Regions from separate parts of the Kitasatospora sp. NPDC088346 genome, predicted to be linked through region 1. Evidence: riboswitches for the same ligand, from Rfam matches in the RefSeq annotation. Region 1 holds a riboswitch; each other region holds the start of a gene.

Evidence for each region. Region 1 has a riboswitch for thiamine pyrophosphate ahead of thiO (glycine oxidase ThiO). Riboswitches for the same ligand answer to the same signal wherever they lie in the genome.
Region 2: it holds a riboswitch for thiamine pyrophosphate, as region 1 does, so the genes downstream of both, thiC (phosphomethylpyrimidine synthase ThiC) here and thiO (glycine oxidase ThiO) in region 1, are expected to answer to the same signal.
Region 3: it holds a riboswitch for thiamine pyrophosphate, as region 1 does, so the genes downstream of both, ACIOFR_RS18710 (purine-cytosine permease family protein) here and thiO (glycine oxidase ThiO) in region 1, are expected to answer to the same signal.

The regions. Positions count from the first base shown of each region.
Region 1 covers NZ_JBIURH010000001.1:525,648-533,529, reverse strand. Annotated here, with positions in the region: gene ACIOFR_RS02385 (NAD(P)/FAD-dependent oxidoreductase) at 1-793, opposite strand, end outside; TPP riboswitch at 871-983, shown strand; gene thiO (glycine oxidase ThiO) at 952-2,124, shown strand; gene thiS (sulfur carrier protein ThiS) at 2,121-2,330, shown strand; gene ACIOFR_RS02370 (thiazole synthase) at 2,336-3,184, shown strand; gene pknB (Stk1 family PASTA domain-containing Ser/Thr kinase) at 3,273-5,018, shown strand; gene ACIOFR_RS02360 (sulfite oxidase-like oxidoreductase) at 5,066-5,695, opposite strand; gene bfr (bacterioferritin) at 5,887-6,366, shown strand; gene ACIOFR_RS02350 (bacterioferritin-associated ferredoxin) at 6,413-6,670, opposite strand; gene ACIOFR_RS02345 (class II 3-deoxy-7-phosphoheptulonate synthase) at 6,888-7,882, opposite strand, start outside.
Region 2 covers NZ_JBIURH010000034.1:1,573-9,454, forward strand. Annotated here, with positions in the region: gene ACIOFR_RS30740 (transposase) at 774-983, shown strand; gene ACIOFR_RS30745 (transposase) at 1,003-2,433, shown strand; gene thiC (phosphomethylpyrimidine synthase ThiC) at 2,756-4,570, opposite strand; TPP riboswitch at 4,566-4,701, opposite strand; gene ACIOFR_RS30755 (hypothetical protein) at 4,796-5,002, shown strand; gene ACIOFR_RS30760 (flotillin family protein) at 5,183-6,679, shown strand; gene ACIOFR_RS30765 (VC0807 family protein) at 6,761-7,429, opposite strand; gene ACIOFR_RS30770 (3-oxoacyl-ACP synthase III family protein) at 7,619-7,882, shown strand, end outside.
Region 3 covers NZ_JBIURH010000012.1:175,999-183,880, reverse strand. Annotated here, with positions in the region: gene ACIOFR_RS18735 (FAD-binding oxidoreductase) at 1-1,070, opposite strand, end outside; gene ACIOFR_RS18730 (Ig-like domain-containing protein) at 1,411-2,619, shown strand; gene ACIOFR_RS18725 (histone deacetylase) at 2,701-3,390, opposite strand; tRNA gene ACIOFR_RS18720 (tRNA-Ser) at 3,600-3,687, opposite strand; gene ACIOFR_RS18715 (S1C family serine protease) at 3,749-5,344, opposite strand; TPP riboswitch at 5,567-5,718, shown strand; gene ACIOFR_RS18710 (purine-cytosine permease family protein) at 5,709-7,070, shown strand; gene ACIOFR_RS18705 (glycerophosphodiester phosphodiesterase) at 7,229-7,882, shown strand, end outside.

The DNA.
Region 1 (7,882 bases):
CCCACACGCCGGGGGCGGAGGTGCGCAGCCGCTCGTCCACCAGGACCGACCCGGCCGCGTCCAGCTCCACGCCGGAGCCCTCCAGCCAGCCGGTGGCGGGCCGGGCGCCGATCCCCACCAGCACCTCGTCGGCGGGCAGCCGAGTGCCGTCGGTGAGCACCACGGCGCCGGGCTCGGCGGCCAGCACCCCGGTGCCGCAGCGCAGCGCCACCCCGGCGGCGGCGTACCAGCCGGCCATCGCCTCGCCGAGCGGCTCGGGCAGCGCACCGGGCAGCGGCGCCGGCCCGGCCTCGACCACCGTCACCTCGCAGCCCAGCTGCCGGGCCACCGTGGCGGTCTCCGCACCGATCCAGCCGGCTCCGACCAGCACCAGCCGCACGCCGGGGCGCAGCCGTTCGCGCAGCGCCAGCGCGTCGTCGACGGTGCGCAGCAGGCGGGCGCCGGGCGCCCCGGGCAGTGGCCGCGGCGCGGCGCCGGTGGCGACCACCAGCGCCTCGTACGGGAGGTCGCCGCCGTCGGTGCGCAGCACCCCGGGGGTCACGGCGAGGGCCCGGCGTCCGGGGAGCAGCTCGACGCCGAGGTGGTCCCAGTCGATCTCGAAGGTGGTGTCGTCGGCCTTGCCGAGCAGCACGTTCTTGGACAGCGGCGGCCGGTCGTACGGGCGGTGCGGCTCGTCGCCGAGCAACGAGATCCGGCCCTCCCAGCCCCCGCGGCGCAGGCCCAGCGCGGCCTGCGCGCCCGCCATGCCGGCCCCGACCACGACCACCCGTCCGGTTCGCTTCAGTTCGACCACCGGGCCAGCGTAGCGACCGCGCGTCCACGCCGTGTACGCGCCTTCGGGCCGGGCCGCGCCCGGCGTTATGGTGGACGGACACCACACACGGGAGCCCGGCGCACCGGGCTGAGAGGCGGGCTGAGGCGGCCCGCGACCGTCCGAACCTGATCCGGGTCATGCCGGCGAAGGGAGTATCGACTTTGGCACGGACACCTGACGTCCTGGTCGTCGGCGGCGGCATCATCGGCCTCGGCGTCGCCTGGCGCACCGCGCAGCGCGGTCTCGCGGTCACCGTGCTCGACCCGGCCCCGGGCGGCGGCGCGGCCCAGGTCGCGGCCGGGATGCTGGCCCCCGTCACGGAGCTCCAGTACGGCGAGGAGCCGCTGCTGCGCCTGGGCATGGCCTCCAACGAGCGGTACGCCGCGTTCGCGGCCGAACTCACCGAGTCCACCGGCCTGGACACCGGGTACCGGCAGACCGGCACGCTGGCGGTGGCGCTGGACTCCGACGACCGGGCGGAGCTGCGCGAGCTGCTCGCCTTCCACCAGCGGCTCGGCCTGGAGTCGCACTGGCTGACCGGCCGCGAGTGCCGCCGGCTGGAACCGATGCTGGCCCCCGGCGTGCGCGGCGGCCTCCAGGTGACGGGCGATCACCAGGTGGACGGGCGGCGGCTGTCGCGGGCCCTGCTCGCCGCCTGCGCCCGCGAGGGCGTCGTCCTGCACCGTGCCGAGGCCGCCGAGCTGCTGGTCACGGACGGCCGGGCCACCGGCGTCCGGCTGGCCGACGGCACCCGGCTGACCGCCGGGCAGCTGGTGCTGGCCGCCGGCTGCCGCAGCCACCTGCTGCCCGGCCTGCCGGACGGCGTGCTGCCGGCCGTCCGCCCGGTCAAGGGCCAGGTGCTGCGGCTGCGGATCCCGCCGGCGTACGCGCCGTTCCTGTCCCGCAACGTGCGGGCGGTGGTGCGCGGGCAGCACATCTACCTGGTGCCGCGGGCCGACGGCGAGCTGGTGATCGGGGCGACCAGCGAGGAGCTGGGCCACGACACCACCGTCACCGCGGGCGGGGTGTACGAGCTGCTGCGCGACGCGCACGAGCTGATCCCCGGCATCACCGAGCTGCCGCTGGTGGAGACCGGCGCCGGGCTGCGGCCCGGCTCCCCGGACAACGCCCCGCTGCTCGGCCCGACCGCGCTGCCCGGCCTCACCGCGGCGACCGGCCACTACCGCAACGGCGTCCTGCTCACCCCGGTCACCGCCGACCTGATCGCCGACCACCTGGCGACCGGGACCGTGCCCGGGCTCGCCGCCCCCTTCTCCCCCAGCCGCTTCACCGCAGAGGTCACGTCATGAACCAGATCCCGCTCACCGTCAACGGCGAGCCCCGCGAGCTGCCCGCCGCGACCACGCTGGCCGAGGTGGTGGCGCAGCTGAGCAAGGCGCCCTCGGGCGTGGCGGCGGCGCTCAACGAGGCCGTGGTGCCGCGCGGTTCCTGGGGCGAGACGGTGCTCAGCGCCGGCGACCGGGTGGAGATCCTCACCGCGGTCCAGGGGGGCTGAGCGCGATGACCGACACCCGCCTCGCACCGGACACCGGCACCGGCCCCGCGCCGGACACGGACGCGGACACCCTCACCATCGCCGGGACGACCTTCTCCTCCCGGTTGATCATGGGCACCGGCGGCGCCCCGAGCCTGGAGGTGCTGGAGCAGGCCCTGCTGGTCTCCGGCACCGAGCTGACCACCGTGGCCATGCGCCGGGTCGACCCCGGCACCCGGGGCTCGGTGCTCGACGTGCTCACCCGCAACGGCATCCGGGTGCTGCCCAACACGGCCGGCTGCTTCACCGCCGGGGAGGCCGTGCTGACCGCCCGGCTCGCCCGCGAGGCGCTCGGCACCGACTGGGTGAAGCTGGAGGTGATCGCCGACGAGCGCACCCTGCTGCCCGACCCGATCGAGCTGCTGGACGCCGCCGAGACCCTGGTCGACGACGGCTTCACGGTGCTCCCGTACACCAACGACGACCCGGTGCTGGCCCGCAAGCTGGAGGACGTCGGCTGCGCCGCGATCATGCCGCTGGGCTCGCCGATCGGCTCCGGCCTGGGCATCCGCAACCCGCACAACTTCCAGTTGATCGTCGAGAGCGCCGGCGTCCCGGTGGTGCTGGACGCGGGTGCCGGCACCGCCTCCGACGCGGCCCTGGCGATGGAGCTGGGCTGCGCCGCGGTGATGCTGGCCTCCGCCGTGACCCGGGCGCAGGACCCGGTGCTGATGGCCGACGCGATGCGCCGCGGGGTCGAGGCCGGCCGCCTCGCCCACCGGGCCGGCCGGATCCCGCGCCGGTTCCACGCTGAGGCCTCCTCGGCCATGGCCGGACGGGCCGAACTGGACACCCGGGAGCACCCGGCGTTCTGACCTGGTCTCAACTTCGGCACAGACTGCTCCCGACGGGCAGGCCACCGGCCACCGCCGGGGCCTTCGCCCCTACACTCCTCTGGTGGACATGACGCTGCGCGACCCCCTCATCGGAGCCCTGCTCGACGGCCGGTACCGGGTCGAGCAGCGGATCGCCGCGGGCGGCATGGCCACCGTCTACCGCGGCCTGGACACCCGGCTGGACCGGGTGGTCGCGCTCAAGGTCATGCACGAGTCGCTGGTCGGCGACAACGACTTCACCGACCGTTTCATCCGCGAGGCCAAGGCGATCGCCCGGCTCGCGCACCCGAACGTGGTGAACGTCTTCGACCAGGGCGCCGACGGCCAGGCGGTGTTCCTCGCCATGGAGTACGTGCCCGGCAGCAACCTGCGGGACGTGCTGCGCGACCGCGGCGCCCTGTCGGTGCGGGCCGCGCTGGACGTCATGGAACCGATCCTGGCCGCCCTCGGCGCGGCGCACCGGGCGGGCCTGGTGCACCGGGACATCAAGCCGGAGAACGTGCTGATCACCGAGGGCGGCATGGTCAAGGTCGCCGACTTCGGCCTGGTCCGGCTGCTCTCCGGCACCGACGGCGCGGTCACCAGCACCACCGAGGCCGGCACCGTGCTCGGCACCGTGTCGTACCTGGCGCCGGAGCAGATCCGCCAGGACCCGACCGACCAGCGGGTGGACGTCTACGCGGCCGGCATCCTGCTGTACGAGCTGCTCACCGGTGCCAAGCCGCACACCGGTGACAACCCGGCCCAGGTGATGTACATGCACCTGCACGAGAGCGTCCCGGCGCCGTCGCTGTCGGCGCCGGCCGTCGGCCCCGAGCTGGACGCGATAGTCGCCGCCGCCACCGCGCGCGACCCGCAGGCCCGGCCGTGGGACGCGGTGGAGCTGCTGGCCACCCTCCAGCGGGTCCGCCGCGGCCTGAGCCAGACCCAGCTGGACGCCGAGCCGCCGGCCTCCTCCCGGCTCACCCCGCAGTACTCGACCGGCGACGTCACCTCGGTGATCACCCCGCCGGTCGAGCGGACCAGCGTGCTGGAGGTCCCGCCGGACCTGCTGCCGCCTCGCCCGCCGGTCGACGAGGCCCCCGGGCACCGGACGATGCAGCTGCGCGCGGTGGGACCGGAGCGCGCGCCGCGCTCGCGCAAGCCGTTCATCTGGGCGGCCGTGGCCGCCGTGCTGCTCGTGCTCGTCGGCGGCACCACCTGGGTGCTGTCCAGCGCGGTCTACGCGACGGTGCCGAGCGTGCTCGGGCAGAGCCAGTCGCAGGCCCAGGCGGCGCTGGACCACTCCGGGCTGCACGGCACCTACACCGAGGAGTTCAGCGAGTCGGTCAAGGCCGGGCAGGTGATCTCCACCGATCCCGGGGTGGGGCAGAAGCTGCGCAAGAGCGACTCGGTGAAGGTCAGGCTCTCCAAGGGCCCGGAGCGGATCCCCGTCCCGGAGCTGGCCGGCAAGCCGCTGGAGACCGCCCGCAAGGCGCTGACGGACGCCCGGCTGACGCCCGGCACGGTGACGGAGTCCTTCGACGACACGGTGGCCAAGGGCGCGGTGGTCAGCGCCTCGCCCGGCGCGGGCGAGCAGCTGGCGGTCGGTTCCCCGGTCGCGCTGGTGGTCAGCAAGGGCATGGTCCCGGTGCCGAACGTGGTCGGTCTGGACAAGGACGCGGCGGCCAAGGCGCTCGCCGACGCCGGGTTCAAGGTGCAGACCTCCGGCCTCAACCTGTTCGGCACCGGCAAGGTGGCCTCGCAGAGCCCGCAGGCCGGGCAGCCCCGGCCGCAGAACAGCGTCGTGACGATCAACTTCTCGCTGTTCTAGGTCGACCGGACGGGGGCCCGGGTCGTGCGGCGGGGCCCGCCGGGGCCCTACCGCAGCGGGCCGTCGCCGGGCTCCTCCTGGTAGGAGTAGCGCTGCTCGGCCCACGGGTCGGCCCGGTTGTGGTAGCCGCGCTCCTCCCAGAAACCCCGCCGGTCGGCCCGCATGTACTCCACCGCGCGGACCCACTTGGGGCCCTTCCAGGCGTACAGGTGCGGGACCACCAGGCGGACCGGGAAGCCGTGCTCCAGGGTCAGCGGCTCGGCGTTGTGGTGGGTGGCGAAGACCGTGCCCGGGTCGGCGAAGTCGGCCAGCCGCAGGTTGGCGCTGTAGCCGTACTCGGCCCAGACCATCACATGCGTGACGTCGGGGGCGGGGGGCACCAGGTCCAGGACGGTCTTGGCGGCCACGCCGCCCCACTCGTTGCCGAGCATCGAGAACCGGGTCACGCAGTGGAGGTCGCCGCGGACGGTGACCCGGGGCAGCGCGTGGAAGGCGGCGAAGTCCCAGCTGTGCTTCTCGGCCGAGGCGGTGGCGCCGAACACCTGGAAGTCCCAGCTCTGCGGCTTGAAGCGGGGCACCGGACCGTAGTGCAGCACCGGCCAGCCGCGCTGCAGCCGCTGGCCCGGCGGGATCCGCGGGTCAGACGGCTGCGGCTGTTCCGGTTCGTGCTGACCCATGCCTCCATGGTGACAGACGGCGGGCGCCCTGCCGCGCGCGCCCCTGGCGCACGCCCCAGAAGTACGTAGATCGGGCCATACGACACATGTCAGGGTGAGCGTGAACTTACTGGAATTACCGCCCACAACGGTGCCACGATGCCCCCAACCGCGGTAGCGCGAGCGACGCATGGGACAAGGAAGGCACCGCCATGAAGGGCGACCCCGAGGTCATCGAATTCCTCAACGAGCAGCTCACCGCCGAGCTGACCGCGATCAACCAGTACTTCCTGCACGCGAAGATGCAGGAGAACAACGGCTGGACCAAGCTCGCCAAGTACACCCGGCACGAGTCCTTCGACGAGATGAAGCACGCCGAGGTCCTCACCGACCGGATCCTCTTCCTGGACGGCCTGCCCAACTACCAGCGGCTCTTCCACGTCCGGATCGGCCAGACCGTCAAGGAGATGTTCGAGGCCGACCGCCAGGTCGAGGTCGAGGCGATCGACCGGCTGCGCCGCGGGATCGTGGTGATGCGGGCCAAGAACGACGTCACCTCGGCCAACATCTTCGAGGACATCCTCGCCGACGAGGAGCACCACATCGACTACCTGGACACCCAGCTCGAACTGCTGGAGAGGCTCGGCGAGCCGCTCTACCTGGCCCAGCTGATCGAACAGCCGGAGTCCTGAGCCCCATCACCCGGGGCCGGGGACGGATCCGGGAGCGCCGCGGAGGCTAGGCGGCCAGCGGCGACGGCCGGAGCTGCGGGGTCTCGCCCTCCGGCTCGGCGAGACCGAGCCGGACCGCCAGCCTGGCTGTCGGGCACGGGCGCGCACCGTGCTCCCCCAGCAGCGCCTGGATCCGCCGCACGCAGGAACCGCAGTCGGTGCCGGCCTTGCAGCCCTTGGCGATCTGCCGCGGGGTGGCGGCGCCGGCGTCGATCGCATCCTTGACCTGGGCCTCGGTGACCGCATGGCACATGCAGACGTACATCGCGGTCTCTCCCGGGTGGTGCTGGACGGTGCTGCCGAACGGGGTCCTGTGGGTTCTCCCGGCCCTGCCGGCGACCCCGGCGAACCAAGATCAGCAAAGCCTTGCCTTACCTCGCCAAGCCTTACCTTACCCGGCGATCGGCGTACGAAAAAGCCCCTCCCCGCTCGGATCACCCGAGCAGGGAGGGGCTTTCGTCACACCGGTGCAGCCGGCGGCCTCAGTGGCCCCGGTACATCTCCGCCACCAGGAAGGCCAGGTCGAGCGACTGGCTCCGGTTGAGCCGCGGGTCGCAGGCCGTCTCGTAGCGCTGGTGCAGATCGTCCTCGAACACCTCGTCGCCGCCGCCGACGCACTCGGTGACGTCGTCACCGGTCAGCTCGACGTGGATGCCGCCCGGGTGGGTGCCGAGCGCGCGGTGCACCTCGAAGAAGCCCTTGACCTCGTCGAGCACGTCGTCGAAGCGGCGGGTCTTGTGGCCGGTCTCGGCCTCGTAGGTGTTGCCGTGCATCGGGTCGCAGATCCACACCACCTGGGCGCCGGACGCGGTGACCTTCTCCACCAGGGAGGGCAGGTGCTCGCGGACCTTGCCCGCGCCCATCCGGGTGATGAAGGTGAGCCGGCCGGGCTCGCGCTCCGGGTCCAGCCGGTCGATCAGGGTGAGCGCCTCGTCGACCGAGGTGGTCGGGCCGAGCTTCACACCGATCGGGTTGCGGATCTTCGACGCGAACTCGATGTGCGCGTGGTCCAGCTGCCTGGTCCGCTCGCCGATCCACACCATGTGGCCGGAGACGTCGTACAGGTGGCCGGTCCGCGAGTCCGTGCGGGTCAGCGCGGTCTCGTAGTCCAGGATCAGCGCCTCGTGCGAGGAGAAGAACTCGACCGTCTTGAACTCCTCGGGGGCCACCCCGCAGGCGTTCATGAAGGCCAGCGCGTTGTCGATCTCGCGGGCCAGCTTCTCGTAGCGCTGGCCGGCCGGCGAGTTGCGCACGAAGTCCTGGTTCCAGGCGTGCACCTGGCGCAGGTCGGCGTAACCACCGGTGGTGAAGGCGCGCACCAGGTTGAGCGTCGCGGCGGACGCGTTGTACATCCGCTTCAGGCGCTCCGGGTCCGGGATCCGGGACTCGGGGGTGAACTCGAACCCGTTCACCGAGTCGCCGCGGTAGACCGGCAGGGTCACCCCGTCGCGGGTCTCGGTCGACTTGGAGCGGGGCT
Region 2 (7,882 bases), on a different contig from region 1:
TCGCCGCGACACTGCGGCGGGGGCCGATGGCCTGACGACCTGTTAGCCACAAGAATAAACAAAAACCCACGGATCTACGCACGGATTCTGTGCCGTTTGTTTGTACCGTGGGAAAAGCGACGGGAACCGGCCACCCCCGCACCGGACCGGCGCCCGCCACCGCGATGGCGTCCTTCACTCTGCCCACCTCCGACGATCGCCCTCGCCGGTGCCCGGTGCGGGCCAGTGGTGACACACCATCCACGCCGATGATCTGACCGGTAACTGCTGCTGCATCCGGACGGCTTTCGCCCCGCCTGCCTCCGTGCGAGCTCGCTCACCGGTGCTGCGGCCGGCCGGGCCCGGGGGCGTGCGTGGGGCGAGGCGCTCTGTGGCGGGACGGTCGTGGCAGTGTCACGGGCCCCTGACAGGGCGGGCTCGGTCGGGGCCTGCGGGCTCTTCTCCCACATGTGCCTGTCGGCGAGATCCGGTGTCTTCGACGCCTCTGCGTTCGCGCGCCATACCGACCAGGAGATTTCACCCGACCCATCTGTCGACGACGGGTGGAAACTGGTTCTGGATCACTTTCCGGATGCTGTTGGTGATCTTCACCGATGAGAGTGATGTTGCTGCCTTTCGGCTGATTGAGCCCGGGCTTGTCTGCTGTCCTGGCCCGGAGATCGGGCTGGTCAGAGGGCTGGACTGCGGTGGCGATGGGTTCGTGGTCCGCGCGGGAGATCCCGCCGCTGACCGCGCGGATGGCACGGGCGAGCAATCCTCGGGGCACGGCTGCGATGTGGGTGCGGGATCATCTGGATGGGCTGTTCACGGACGATGACTTCGCCGACTGGTACCCCGCTGACGGACGTCGCGGCCTGTCGCCGGCGCGACTGGCGTTGGTGTCGGTGCTGCAGTACGCGCAGAACCTCACCGACCGTCAGGCAGCCGAGGCCGTCCGGTGTCGTCTGGACTGGAAACTACTGCCTGGGGCTGGAGTTGGATGATCCGGGCTTCGATTTCTCGGTGCTCAGCGAGTTCCGTGACCGGATGGCCGAGGGCGATCGGGCGGACCGGTTGCTGACGGTGATGGTGGAACGGCTGGCGGAGGCGGGGCTGGTCAAACGACGTGGGCGACAGCGGACCGACTCCACCCACGTCCTGGCGGCGGTGCGGCGCCTGGACCGGATCGAGCTGGTCGGCGAGACCCTGCGCGCGGCCCTGGAGGAACTGGCCGCAGCGGACGAGAACTGGGTATCCGCCCTGATGACGGACGAGTGGGCCCGGCGTTACGGCGGGCCAGTCCGCTACGACCGACTGCCCAAGGAGACGAGCGAGCGCAAGCAGTACGCGCTCACGGTCGGTGCGGACGGCATGTGCCTGTTCCAAGCCCTCCTCGCTCCTGGCACCCCAGCCCGGCTCCGGTGGCTGCCCAAGGTCGAGGTGATGCGGCAGGTCTGGGTCCAGCAGTACTGGTACGACGAACACGGTGGTCTGTGCTGGCGCGGGCCCACGCAGACCCGCGACCGGCTGGGCCGACGTCACAGTCCTCGGCGCTCGACGTCCGCGGAGGCATCCGACGGTCGGCCCGACCTCGCCTCCGCCCGGGTGCCGTGGTCGTCGGTGCAGATCGTCTCACCCCACGATCCGCAGGCCCGCTTTAGCCACAAGCCCGGCAAGGCCGAGTGGGTCGGCTACAAGGACCACCAGACCGAGACCTGCGACACCGGCCTGCCCAACGTGATCGTGCACGTCGCCACCACGCCGGCACCCGAGCAGGACATCGACGCCCTGGAACGGATCCACTGCGACCTCGCCGCACGCGACCTGGCCCCGGCCGAGCACCTGGTCGACGGCGGATACACCAGCCCCGCCACCACCCACCGGGCCAGGACCGAGTACGGAATCGACCTGGTCGGCCCCGTCCGGCTCCCACCCCGGTCACGGGCACTCCCGGGCTTCGACAAAGAGGACTTCCACCCCAACTGGGAGGAACGAACGCTTACTTGTCCCAACGGCGCCACCAGCCCACCCTGGAAACCGACCCTCGCCGATGGACAGCCACGCCTGTCGGTGCTTTTCCCACGTGCTGTCTGCCGGGCCTGCGACGACCGTCCGAAGTGCACCGGAAACGTCGACGGCAAAGGCCGCCACATCCTGCTCCTGCCACGGCCGCTGCAGGAGATCCAAAACCGCGTCAGGAAAGAGCAGAAGACCAGGGCCTGGCAGGACCGATACGCCATGAGAGCCGGCTGCGAGGCCACTGTCTCCGAGACCGTGCACGCCCATGGCCTGCGCAACTGCCGCTATCGCGGCACAGCGAAGACCCACGTCCAGCACGTTCTCACCGCAGCCGGAACCAACATCATCCGCCTCAGCCAGCACCGCGACGACGGCGGATCAACGGCCCCCAACGAGGCCAGACCACCCGCCTCCAGCACCTGTGCCAGCGACTGAGCGACGGGACTCGAACCCGTCGCTCATGAAGATCACCAACAGCATCCTTTCCGTTTCCGTGCCAGGGCCACGGAGGGTCACCCAGACCGCGATCGTGATCGACTGTGGCCGATGCGGTGTTCGGGGACCTGTGGTTTCCGCGAGTCGATGGTGTTCTGGTCGAAGAGCTCCTGGTAGAAGCGGAGTTGGTGGTGCTGCGGGTCCGATCCGCGATCCTGGGGGTGGCGTGCCCGGACTGCGGGTCCGTTTCGAGTCGGGTGCACAGCGCCGCGCCGGGAGACCCCCTCCTGCCTCCCGGTGCGGCGCGGTTCTGGGTCGGCCGTTAGTCAGCCAGCGGGAGGTAGACCCGGTTGCCGTTGGCCGCGAACTCCTCGGACTTGGCCTTCATGCCAGCTTCGGCCTCATCGTCGCTGGCCACGGCCATGTCGTCGCCGTAGGTGTCCATGATGCTTTTGCTGATCTTCATCGAGCAGAACTTCGGGCCGCACATGGAGCAGAAGTGCGCCGTCTTGGCGGGCTCCGCGGGGAGGGTCTCGTCGTGGAAGTCGCGGGCCGTCTCCGGGTCGAGGGCCAGGTTGAACTGGTCCTCCCAGCGGAACTCGAAGCGGGCGTCGGAGAGGGCGTCGTCCCACTCCTGGGCGCCGGGGTGGCCCTTGGCCAGGTCCGCCGCGTGGGCGGCGATCTTGTAGGTGATGACGCCGGTCTTCACGTCGTCCCGGTTGGGCAGGCCGAGGTGTTCCTTGGGGGTGACGTAGCAGAGCATCGCGGTGCCCCACCAGGCGATCATCGCCGCGCCGATGCCCGAGGTGATGTGGTCGTAGCCGGGCGCGACGTCGGTGGTGAGCGGGCCGAGGGTGTAGAACGGGGCCTCGTCGCAGATCTCCCGCTGGAGGTCCATGTTCTCGCGGATCTTGTTCATCGGGACGTGGCCCGGGCCCTCGATCATCACCTGGACGTTGCGGTCCCGGGCGATCCGGCCGAGCTCGCCGAGCGTCTGGAGCTCGGAGAACTGGGCGTCGTCGTTGGCGTCCGCGATGGAGCCGGGCCGCAGGCCGTCGCCGAGCGAGAAGGTGACGTCGTAGGCGGCGAGGATGTCGCAGAGTTCCTCGAAGTTGGTGTAGAGGAAGTTCTCCTGGTGGTGCGCCAGGCACCAGGCCGCCATGATCGAGCCGCCGCGCGAGACGATGCCGGTCTTGCGGCGGGCGGTGAGCGGGACGTACCGCAGCAGCACGCCGGCGTGGACGGTCATGTAGTCGACGCCCTGCTCGCACTGCTCGACGACGGTGTCGCGGTAGACCTCCCAGCTGAGGTCCTCGGCCTTGCCGTCGACCTTCTCCAGGGCCTGGTAGAGCGGCACGGTGCCGATCGGCACGGGGGAGTTGCGCAGGATCCACTCGCGGGTGGTGTGGATGTTGCGGCCGGTGGAGAGGTCCATGACGGTGTCGGCGCCCCAGCGGGTGGCCCAGGTCATCTTCTCCACCTCCTCCTCGATGGAGGAGGTGACCGCGGAGTTGCCGATGTTCGCGTTGATCTTCACCAGGAAGTTGGTGCCGATGATGGCCGGCTCCACCTCGGGGTGGTTCACGTTGACCGGGATGACGGCGCGGCCGCGGGCCACCTCGTCGCGCACGAAGTCCGGCTCCAGCCCCTCGCGCAGGGCCACGAACTCCATCTCGGGGGTGATCACGCCCTGCCTGGCGTACGCGAGTTGGGTGACCGCGGCGCCGGCGCGGCCGCGCAGCGGGCGGCGCGGCCGTCCGGGGAAGACCGCGTCGAGGTTGCGGAGGTTCCCGCCGCGCGGCGCGGTGTGCTTGATCCCGTCGTCCTCGGGGCGGGCCTCGCGGCCGTCGTACTCCTCGACGTCGCCGCGCTGGCGGATCCACGCGTCGCGCAGCGCCGGCAGGCCGCGGCGCACGTCGGGCTGGTAGTCCGCGTCGGTGTACGGGCCGGAGGTGTCGTAGAGCGGGACGGTGCGGCCGTTGGTGAGGTGGACCTCGCGGTACGGGACCCGCAGGTCGGGCCGGGACCCTTCCAGGTAGGCCTTGCGCCAGGCCGGGGTCGGGTAGCCGGTGGCGGCGCTGCTGACCGGGGCGGCCGTGCCGCGGGCAGACTTCTGCTGTGCATCAAAGACGGTCATCTGACCTTCTACTCCCTACGCCGGCATTATCCGGTCCAGGTTCCTGCGGTCGGCGCAGCGGTCGGCACGTCCTCGACGTGACCGTTCAGCGCCCTCTCAGCCCGGTGCTCCGAGCTCCCGTGTCCGCAGACGGTTTGCCTGCGTAAGACGTCCAACACCGTAGCGGGCCGGTCCGCCCAGGTCCAGACGGGTTCCGGACAGCGGACCGGGTGGCAGACTGGCCGGATGGTGGGGCTGACGGGGCGGGTGACGGGCAGGGTCGGGGCCGGCCTGGTCGGCGAGGTGCTGATCCAGGTGCCCGAGCGGCAGGGGGCGGAGGCGTTCCTCGCCCACCTCGCGGTACCGGGCGAGCCGTTGGCGCCGGGGACGCGGGTGGTGGTGTTGGAGTACCAGCCGCCGCGCACGGTCTACGTCGCGCCGGCGTACGGCTGACACCTCGGCGCGTTCGACCGTCTTGACGCAATCTTGACGCCCCTGATGCGCTTTCAGGACACCTGAGGCTTCCCAAAGGATCACGGCAGGCGAAGAATCTGCTGCTGCCACCGCGTTCCGCGCCGTCCTGCACATCAGAGCGCAGCCACGGAGCCGGTGCGCTCCGAAGGGGGAAAGCCGATGCTCATCGGCATCGCGGGGGCCGTGGCGGCCTCCATCGTCGTTCTGATCGTGCTGTTCAAACTGATGTGGCGGGTGGCGGAGCCGAACGAGGCGCTGGTCATCTCGGGCTCGACGCACCGCACCGAGGGTCTCGCCGACGGGCTGGGATTCCGGATCGTCACCGGCCGGGGCACCTTCGTGGTGCCGGGCGTGCAGGTGGTGCGCAAGCTGTCGCTGGATCTGAACGAGGCCGAGCTGGACGTCGAGTGCGTGACGTCGCAGGGTATTCCGGTGCACGTCAAGGGTGTTGTGATCTTCAAGGTGGGCGACGACACGGTGTCGATCGCCAATGCCGCCCGGCGTTTCCTGGACCAGCAGAAGATGATGGGCCAGCGGGTGCACAACGTGTTCGCGGGCCATCTGCGGTCGATCGTCGGCGGGTTGACCGTGGAGGACATGATCCGGGACCGGGAGCGGCTGACCGGGGAGACCAGGGCCGCGTCCGGTTCCGAGATGGAGAAGCTCGGCCTGATCATCGACTCGCTGCAGATCCAGGAGATCCTGGACCCGACCGGGTACATCACCAACCTGGCCGCCCCGCACGCGGCCGCCGTCCAGCGGGACGCCCGGATCGCGGCCGCCGAGGCGGACCGCCGGGCCACCGAGGCGGAGCAGGAGGCGTTCGCCCGCAAGGCCGAGGCGACCCGCAACTCCGGTATCCAGCAAGCCGGTTACCAGGCCGAGATGGAGACCGCGACGGCCCGGGCGATGCAGGCGGGACCGCTGGCGCAGGCCGCCGCCCGGCAGGAGGTCGTGGTCCAGGAGACCAAGGTCGCCGAGCTGGAGGCGCACCGCAAGGAGCAGCAGCTGCAGGCGGACGTCCGCAAGCCGGCCGACGCCCGTGCGTACGAGACCAGGACGAAGGCCGAGGCGGACCGTGACGCCCGGATCTCGGCGGCCGAGGCCCTGGCGCGGGAGACCGAGCTGAAGGCGGGCGCCGAGGCGAACCGGGTGAAGGTGGCGGCCACCGCGGAGGCCGAGGCGACCAGGGCCCGCGGTCTGGCGGCGGCCGAGGCGACCAAGGCGACCGGCCTGGCGGAGGCGGCCTCCGCGGAGGCGAGGGGCCTGGCGCAGGCGGAGGCGGCCCGGGCCCTCGGTCTGGCCGAGGCGGAGGCCATCAAGGCCCGGGCGGCGGCCCTCGCGGAGAACCAGGAAGCCGTCGTGGCGCAGCAGTTGGCCGAGAACTGGCCGGAGATCGTACGGGCCGGCGCGGAGGCCTTCGGCAACGTCGAGCACATGGTGCTGCTGAACGGCGCGGACGGGATGTCGGACATGTTCGCCAAGGCGCTGACCATGGGCGGCACCGGGCTGGGCCTGGCCCGGCAGCTGCTGGGCGCCATGAACGCGCCCAAGGCCCCGGCCGACGGCCGGCAGCCGACCGACGGGAAGCCCGCCGCCGGGAAGCCGGCCGACGGTAAGCCGGTCAGCCTGCCGATCCCGGTGCAGGAGGCCTGACGCGGGAGCGCCCGCCCGTCGGGGTGACGGGCGGGCGCGGCGCGGGGCGGGCCGGCCGGCTGGGCGGGCCGGGCGAGGCGGTCAGACGGTCTCGGCGGTGACCCGCTCGGCCATCCGCTCCGCGAAGACGTTGCCGACCAGGACACCGAGGCCGATCGCCGCGACCAGCAGGACGGTGCCCAGCCAGACCATGGTCTCCACCGGCACGGTGTAGGCCAGCACCACCTTGGCCGCGCACTCGGTGACCAGCACGGCGCCCCAGGCCAGCGAGAAGTTGCGCTCGTCGCGGCGGAAAGCGGCCGAGCCGGCCATCAGCCGGTCCCAGGCGGCGGACCGGGCGGCGTCGCCCTTGACCAGGAAGGGCCGCAGGCCGGCCGTCATCAACGGGCGGCCGAGCAGCGCGGTGACGATCATCGAGCCGCCGATCACGCTGCTGATCGCGCCGTCCTTGGCGACCATCAGCCGCGGGTCGCCGGCGACGGCGGACAGCGCGATGCCGGCCACGTTCACCACCAGCATCACCAGGGCCAGGCTGTTGACCGAACGGTCCCGGAGCAGCCCGGCGACGGTGCGCACGACCGGGACGGCGCTGGAGACGGTCAGCGAGGCGACCAGCCCCAGGCCGAACAGCGAGTGCGCCGCGTAGTAGACGCCGAGCGGCACCGCCACGTCGACGGCCAGCGGCCGGAGGGCGGCGGCCGCGCCGGAGGTGTTCTGCTCGGTCTTCGCGCTGGTGGTGATGGTGGCCATGGTCCCGTTCCCCGTTCGTCCCGGTCGCTCTCTGCGATGTCTCAAGTCTCGTTTCCGGCCGGGGTCCTGCGGCAGTGTCGACTGTGCGGGAAAGCGCATGACGGATGTCATGACCGGGGTCGGTCGCCCGTCACTGATGAGTACGGGTACTCAGGTCCGCCACCGCCGTGACCGGCCAGGATGTCGGCCATGGACCTCCACATACCGCGGGTCGGCATCACTGCCGTGGGCGCGTGCCTGCCCGAACGGGTGCTGACCTCGCAGCAGCTCCAGGACGAGGTGGCGGGCGGCAGCGGCCTCCAGCTGCCGGACGGGATGTTCGAGAAGGCCACCGGCATCCGGACCCGGCGGTTCGCCGCCGACGGCGAGTACGCCTCCACGCTGGCCCTGGGCGCGGCCCGCCGGGCGCTGGCCGGCGCGGGGCTCGACCCACTGGACGTCGACCTGCTGCTG
Region 3 (7,882 bases), on a different contig from region 1:
TCGGCGATCCGGGCCACTCCCGCGAGCATGTCGGCCAGCCGCGACCGCGGCACCGCCACGTCGTCGATCATGGTGGTACCCATCCGGTCCAGCGCCGGCAGGGCCAACCGGCGTGCCTGGAGCAGCAGTTCCGACTCCGCCCGGTCCTCCGCCGGCACCACCTCGGTGGCACCCGCCGCCCGGCAGAGCTCGGCCACCGCCGCCACCTCCGCCGCCTGGTCCGGCCCGTCGAACGCCACCAGCAGCAGCGCCCTGGTGCTCTCCGGCAGGCCCATCGCGGCCATCTCGTTCACCGCCCGCACCGTGGTGGCGTCCATCAGCTCCATCAGCGAGGGGGCGAACCCGCCGGCCATCACCTCGCAGACCGCGGCGCAGGCGGCCTCCGTGGCGGCGAACTCCGCCGCCAGCACCAGCGGCGGCGCCGGCTCGGGCCGCAACGCCAGCACCGCCTGCACCACCACACCCAGCGTCCCCTCCGACCCCACCAGCAGCCGGGTCAGGTCGTAGCCCGCGACGCCCTTCGCCGTCCGGCGGCCGGTGCGCAGCAGCCGCCCGTCCGCGAGCACCACGTCCAGGCCCAGCACGTACTCGGCGGTCACCCCGTACTTCACGCAGCACAGGCCGCCCGCGCCGGTGCCGATGTTCCCGCCGATGGTGCAGGACTCCCAGCTGGACGGGTCCGGCGGATAGGCCAGCCCGTGCTCGGCCACGGCCCGGGAGAGCACCGCGTTGACCACGCCCGGCTCGACCACCGCGAGCCGGTTCACCGGATCGATCTCCAGGATCCGGTCCATCGCCACCAGCGACAGGACGATGCAGCCGTCCACCGCGTTGGCCCCGCCGGACAGACCGGTCCGGGCGCCCTGCGGCACCACCGGGACGCGCAGGTCGGTCGCCGTCCGCAGGACGTGCTGCACCTGTTCCACGGTCCGCGGGAGGACCAACACCGCGGGCACGCCCGCCGCGCAGAACCCCGCCATGTCGCGGGCGTAGGAGGCGACCACGTCCGGGTCCACCACCACGGCGCCCTCGGGCAGCCCCTGCGCCAGCCGTTCGACCAGATCACCCATGGGGACCTCGCTCCTCGCGGTCGCGTCCTCGCACCCGTCCGCTCCGCACTCTGCCCCCGGGCGGGGACGGCGGCAAGGCTGCCTGCCGGAGAGTCGGCGGGGGCGCGGCGGGGCGCTGCCGGGGTGCGGCGGGGGGCTGCCGGGGTGCGGCGGGGGGGCTGCCGGGGCGCGGCGGGGGGGCTGCCGGGGCGCGGCGGGGGCGTTCGGTAACCGTTCGGGAACAGCGGCGGGACCGGCGCATCCTCGGCGCCGTACGCCACGTACATGTTTGCGGGGTCGACGGGACCCCGGGGGACGACGGGGGACGCCCGGTACACGCGGGCGACCGGACGGGGGACACATGACCAGGCGGACGGCACTGCTGGCGGCACTGAGCGGGATGCTCCTGCTCGCGGGGTGCGGGGGCGCGGGAGGCACCTCGCCGGGCGGGCCGGCGAGCACGGCCGCGTCGGGCGGGACCGCGGGCGGCGCGACGGGCGGGGCGCCGAAGACCTCCGCGGCCGTGCTCACGGTCGAGCCGGGGAACGGCACGGTGGACGTGGCGCCGCAGGGCGCACTCAAGGTCGCGGTGGCCGGCGGGAAGCTGACCAAGGTGGACGTCACCGACCAGGCCGGATCGCCGGTCGCCGGCGCGATCACCCCCGACGGGCTCGGCTGGGCGCCGGCGGCCGGGCTGGCCGTCGGCACCGCGTACCGGGTCAGCGCGGAGGCCGCCGACGCCCACGGTCTGCCGACCACCGCGACCAGCGCCTTCACCACACTGACGCCGAAGCGCACGGTCAAGGCCGAGGACAACGTGGTCACCGGCGAGACCTTCGGCGTCGGCATGATCATCTCGGTGAACTTCGCGGGCGACGTCAAGAACAAGGAGGCGGCCGCCAAGGCCGTCACCGTCGAGGCCTCGGACGGCACCGTGGTCAAGGGCCACTGGTTCGACGACCGGCGGCTCGACCTGCGGCCGGAGTCCTTCTGGAAGCCCGACACCAAGGTCAAGGTGCACTTCCGCACCAAGAGCGTCGAGCTCTCCCCCGGCGTGTACGGCGCGACCGACCGCGACGAGGAGTTCACCATCGGACGCTCCAAGATCAGCGAGGTCGACGCGAGCGCCCACCAGATGGTCGTCAAGAAGGCCGGCCAGCCCGACCAGCAGATCCCGATCACGGCCGGCGACAACAACAACCCCTCCTGGAACGGGACCATGGTGGTCTCGGCCATGAGCCGGATGGAGCGGATGCGCTCCGAGGGCGTCCCGGGCCTGGTGGGCGCCGGCTACGACACCGAACGGCCGCACGCCCTGCGCCTCACCAACACCGGCACCTACGTGCACGGCAACCCGCTCGCCGGCGGCGCCGTCGGCCGCGCCAACATCAGCCACGGCTGCATCGGCCTGGTCGACACCGCGGCGGGCGACCCGAACTCGACGGCCGGCCGGTACTACGCCGACAGCATGGTCGGCGACGTGGTCACCGTGCGCGGCTCGGTCCACAAGCAGGCGCTCGACCCGGCCAACGGGCTGAGCGGCTGGAACCTCGACTGGGCCACGTGGTAGCAGCCGGGTAGCAGCCACCCGGGCGGTGGCCGGCCACGGGGCACCAGCCCGGGCGGTGGCCGGACCGCCGGGCGGACGCGGTCAGTGCCCGGCCTCGCCGGCTCCCCGCAGCACCCGCTCCACCCGGCCCGGCGACCACACCCCCGCCGCCCCCGGACGGCTGCTCAGATAGGCCGCCGACCGTTCCGCGTCCCAGCCGTGGCCCTCGCGCAGCCCGGTGGCGACGGCCCGCAGGTACGGCGCCGAGGGCGCGTTCAGCTCGGCCTCGGCACTGCGCCACGGGGCGGTGAAGGTCAGTACCGGATGACCGTCCAGCACCCCGGCGCAGAGCAGCGTCTCGTACCGGCCCGGGCCCAGCCGCTCGCGTCCCTCGGCGACGACGGTGCCCAGGTCGAGGTCGGTGCCCGGCGCACGGCGCCGCTCCTGCGCGAGGACGTCGGCGAACTGCCCGGCCCGCAGCAGAAAGGCCCGGGCCGGCATCTCGCCGTCGTCGAACGGGTCGTAGAAGCCCATCCCGCCGCCCCAGACCAGCGACTCCAGCGCGAAGTGCAGCCGCCCCGGCAGCAGCACCGGCACCGCCCCGACCGGCGGCCGCCCGTCCCGGGCACCCGGCAGGGTCCGGGCCCCCTCGGCAGGACGGCCGCCCGCGAGGTAACAGGTCAGACGGGCCAGGTGCATGTTCGAGGCGTACGCCGCGTACCAGACCATCCGGGGCGCCCCGGCCGGCACCCCGGCCACCGGCCCCGGCCGCCGCACCGCACTCGACGTCATCCGCCCCGCCTCGTCCGTCACCTGTCGCCTGTCGCAGCCGGGCCGCGCCCCGGGCGCCCGATTCTCGGCGAGCGGTGCGTCAGGAACGGTACGGGCGGGGCACGTTGGGCGGGGATCCACCCGTCCGGCCGATCCCCGGGCGGCTCGTCCACGGGGCCGGAACGGCGACCGGCCCCCGACCGCTGGTGCGGATCGGGGGCCGGGTGCGGCGGAGAGCGTGGGATTCGAACCCACGGTACGGGGTCACCGCACGACAGTTTTCAAGACTGTTCCCTTAGGCCGCTCGGGCAGCTCTCCAGGCGGAGGTCAGCCTAACGGGTTCCGGGGGGTTCGGTGCACACCGTTTCGGGTGCTCGGGTCAGTTGTCGCCCTTGCGTTCACCGAGGGTGACGGTGGTCTTGGCGGCCTTGCCGTCGCGGGTGTACTCGACGTCGACCTTCTCGCCCGGCTTGTGCGTCCAGATTTCGCTGACCAGGGTCGGACCGCTGTCGATGGAGATGCCGCCGAGCTTGGTGATGACGTCGCCCGGCTTGAGGCCGGCCTGGTCGGCGGGGCCGCCGGGGGTGACGGCCGGGGTGCCCTGGACGTCCTTGGTCTGGATCTGGGCGCCGTCGCCCTTGTAGTCGTCGTTGCGCAGCACGCCGAGGATCGCGTAGACCGGGTTGCCGTCCTTGATCAGCGTCTCGGCGACCCACTTGGCCTGGTTGATCGGGATGGCGAAGCCGAGGCCGATCGAGCCGGCCCGGCCGCTGGAGCCGCCGCTGTTGGACTGGATCGCCGAGTTGATGCCGATCACCTGGCCGGAGGCGTTGAGCAGCGGCCCGCCGGAGTTGCCCGGGTTGATCGAGGCGTCGGTCTGCAGCGCGTTCATGTAGGACGCCTGGGAGCCGGTCTCGTCACCGGAGGCGACCGGGCGGTCCTTGGCGCTGATGATGCCGGTGGTGACGGTGCCCTCGAGGCCGTACGGCGCGCCGATCGCGATGGTGGCGTCGCCGATGGCGGTCTTGTCGGAGTCGCCGAGCGGCAGCGGGACGAGCTTGTCCTTCGGCGGGTTGTCGAGCTTGACCACGGCCACGTCGTAGCCCTGGGCCCGGCCGACCACGGAGGCGGGGTAGGAGGAGCCGTCGGAGAACTTGACCGTCAGCTTGCCGCCGCTGGCCGCCGGGGCGACCACGTGGTTGTTGGTGAGGATGTGGCCCTCGGTGTCGAAGACGAAACCGGTGCCCGTCCCCGACTCGCTGGAGCCCTGGGCCTTGATGGTGACGGTGCTGGGCAGTGCCTTGGCGGCGATGCCGGCGACCGACTCGGGGGCCCGGTCCAGGGCCTTCTGGTTGTCGCCGACCGTCACGGTGGTGCTGGTGCGGCTGGTGGAGCCGGCGAACCCGTCCTTGCCGTCGGTCAGCGAGACGCCGATCGCGCCGCCGGCCAGGCCGGCCAGCACGGCGACGGCCGCGACCACGGCGATCAGGCCGCCGCGCCGGCGACGCGGGCCGGGCGGCGGGACGGCCGGCGTGCCCCACTCGACGGGGTGGCCGGGACCGCCCGTACCGCCGGGCGGGGTGCCCCAGCCGCCGAGCGGGTGCCCGGCGCCGAACGGGTGGTGCGGCTCGCCCGCGGGCGGCTGCGGCGCGGCCTGCGGGTGCCCGGCCGCCGGGGAGGCGTACGGGTTGGGGTCGCCCTGCGGCGCGCCCTCGGCGAGCACGGGCACCGGCGCGGCCGGAGCGGCGGGTGCCGGAGCGGCGAACCCGGCGGGCGCGGCCGGCGGCGGTGCGTCCAGGTAGCCGGGCGCGGGGGCGGGGGCCGGCGCGGCGGGCAGCACCGGCGGCGGTGCGTCGATGTACCCGGGGGCGGCCGGGGCGGTCTCGGCCGGCTTCGACAGAGCACCCGCCTCTGGAACGCCGGAGGACTGACCCTCCTGCGCCCCGGTGGACCCACTCTCGTGCTCGGTGCTCACGGACGACCTCCATAGCTGACAGGACCTTGGCCATAGTTTTTCGCACGACCGATTCAGTTGCCGTAAGCAGCCCCCTGAAGAAGTCATGAGAATGCTTAGGCGCTCCCGACAACCGGGCCCGGCGGGGCCGTCCGGCCGCGCTGCGGAGAAGTCCCGCGATGCGGACGGCACCCCGCCCGGCCTTGGCGTTCGACGCCGATCCCGTTAGCCTGGCGCTCCAAACTGAAACGACGCGGGAGCTTGGACCAACCAGGCTGAGAGTGCGCTGTTCGACCGTACGCCATGGGTACCACGGCATGGACGGTCGAGGGGACGCAGACCGCCGGAACCTGTCCGGGTAATGCCGGCGTAGGGAGTATCGGCCATGACGGCTGTTTCGCCTTCCCCTGCCTCGACGTCCGCCACCGCCGTGGCCGAGCGTCCCGAGGCGCCCCTGGTGCTCGACACCGAACCTCCGAGAACCCTGGACTTCCGTGCGCAGTTCGCGCTCTGGGCCAACCTCGGGATCAGCCTGATCGGCTTCTCCAGCGCCGCCACGGTGCTCGGGACGGCGGGCGCCGAGCTCTCCTTCGCCGCCGCGGTGACCGCGATCGTGGTCGGCACCGTGATCGGGACCGCGATGCTCGGCGTGGCCGCGCTGATCGGCGCCCGGACCGGCGCACCGGCGATGGCCGTGCTGCGCGGGCTGTTCGGGACGCGACTGTCGTACCTGCCGACCGTGCTGAACATCGCGCAGTGCATCGGCTGGGGCGTGTTCGAGCTGATCGTGATCGCGGGCGGCGCCCAGAACGTGGCCGGGACGCAGGGCTGGCGCTGGCTGTTCGTGCTGCTCGCCGGCGCGCTGACGACGGTGCTGACGATCTGGCCGCTGGGCTCGATCGCGGTGCTGCGCAAGTACGTGGCGATCGCGGTGGGCGTCGCGATGGTCTACTTCACCGTGCAGTTGGGCCGGCAGGGCTTCCCCGACCCGGGCGCGGGCAACTGGGACGGCTTCCTGACCGCGACGGACGCGGTGATCGCGGTGTCCATCTCGTTCGTCCCCCTGGCCGCGGACTACACCCGGCACTCGCGGACCCCGGGCGCCTCGTTCTGGGGCACCTTCTCCGGCTACACGGTGGCCCAGGTCTGGTGCTACGTGCTGGGCCTGATCGCCCTGCTCCAGCAGGACGGCGACAGCGCGAAGATCTTCGACTCGTTCACCGGGGTGACGGCGGGCTGGGTGTTCCTGCTGGTCCTGGTCCTGCGGGAGACCGACCAGTCGTTCGCGAACGTGTACTCGACGGCCATGTCGGTGCAGAACCTCTTCCCTCGGATCGACCGCCGGGTGCTGACCGTCGGCATCGGCACCCTGGTGACCGGCCTCGCCCTGTGGATCCACGAGCTCAGCGAGGGCTACACCAACTTCCTCTACCTGATCGGCGCGGTGTTCGTGCCGCTCTTCGCGGTGCTCGCGGTCGACTACTTCTTCGGCGCCGGCCGCGGCGGCTGGAACCTGGAGCAGGACGCCCCGGCCCGGCCGCTGATGCTGCTGCCGTGGGCGGTGGGCTTCGCCACCTACCAGTTCATCGCGCCGACCCCGGTGGCCGGCTGGTGGACCGGCTTCTGGCAGGACCTGCAGTCAGCGGTGGGCTTCGAGGCGCAGCCGTGGACCTCGGCCTCGCTGTTCGCGTTCCTGGCCGCCGCGCTGGCCACCTGGGCGACCACGCTGGTCCGCCGGCCGGTCTGAGGCCGGCAACGGTCGGCGGCCTCCACGGGGTCGCCGCAACCGGGGTAGCCGTCACCGGTCCGGGACCGCCACCGAGCCGCCGTCACCGGGGACCTGTTCACCGCACGTTCCCCGTGGCGGTGGCTTTCGGCCATTGTGGCCCGCGTAGGGTGATCGTCGTGGACACCCAGCCCCTCGACTCCGCCGCGGCCTCCGCCGGCCCGCCCGACCGCACCTCCGTCCGGGTGATCGCCCACCGCGGTTCGTCCGCGGCGCTGCCCGAGCACACCGAGGAGGCCTACCGGCGGGCGATCGAGGAGGGCGCGGACGGGCTGGAGTGCGACGTCCGGCTGACCTCCGACGGCGAGCTGGTCTGCGTCCACGACCGGACGGTGCGGCGCACCTCGAACGGCAGCGGCACGGTGTCGGCGATGACGCTCGCCCAGCTCGGCGAGCTGGACTTCGGCTCCTGGAAGTCGCCGCAGGACCCGAGGCCCGCCTCCGTGCTGACGCTGGACCGGCTGCTGGAGCTGGTGGCCGACAGCGGTCGCCGGATCGAGCTGGCGATCGAGACCAAGCACCCGACCCGGTACGCCGGGCGGGTGGAGGCCGAACTGCTGCGGACGCTGGACCGCTTCGGCCTGCTGCCTAACGGGTCGGCCGACCCCGCCGGGTCCACGGTGCGGATCATGAGCTTCTCGGAACTGGCGCTGCACCGGGTCCGCCGGGCGGCGCCGGCCGTGCCGACGGTGTACCTGCTGGAGCGGCGGCTGCCGCTGCTGGGGCGGATCGGCTCGTTGCCCGGCGGGGCCCGGATCGCGGGGCCCGGGATC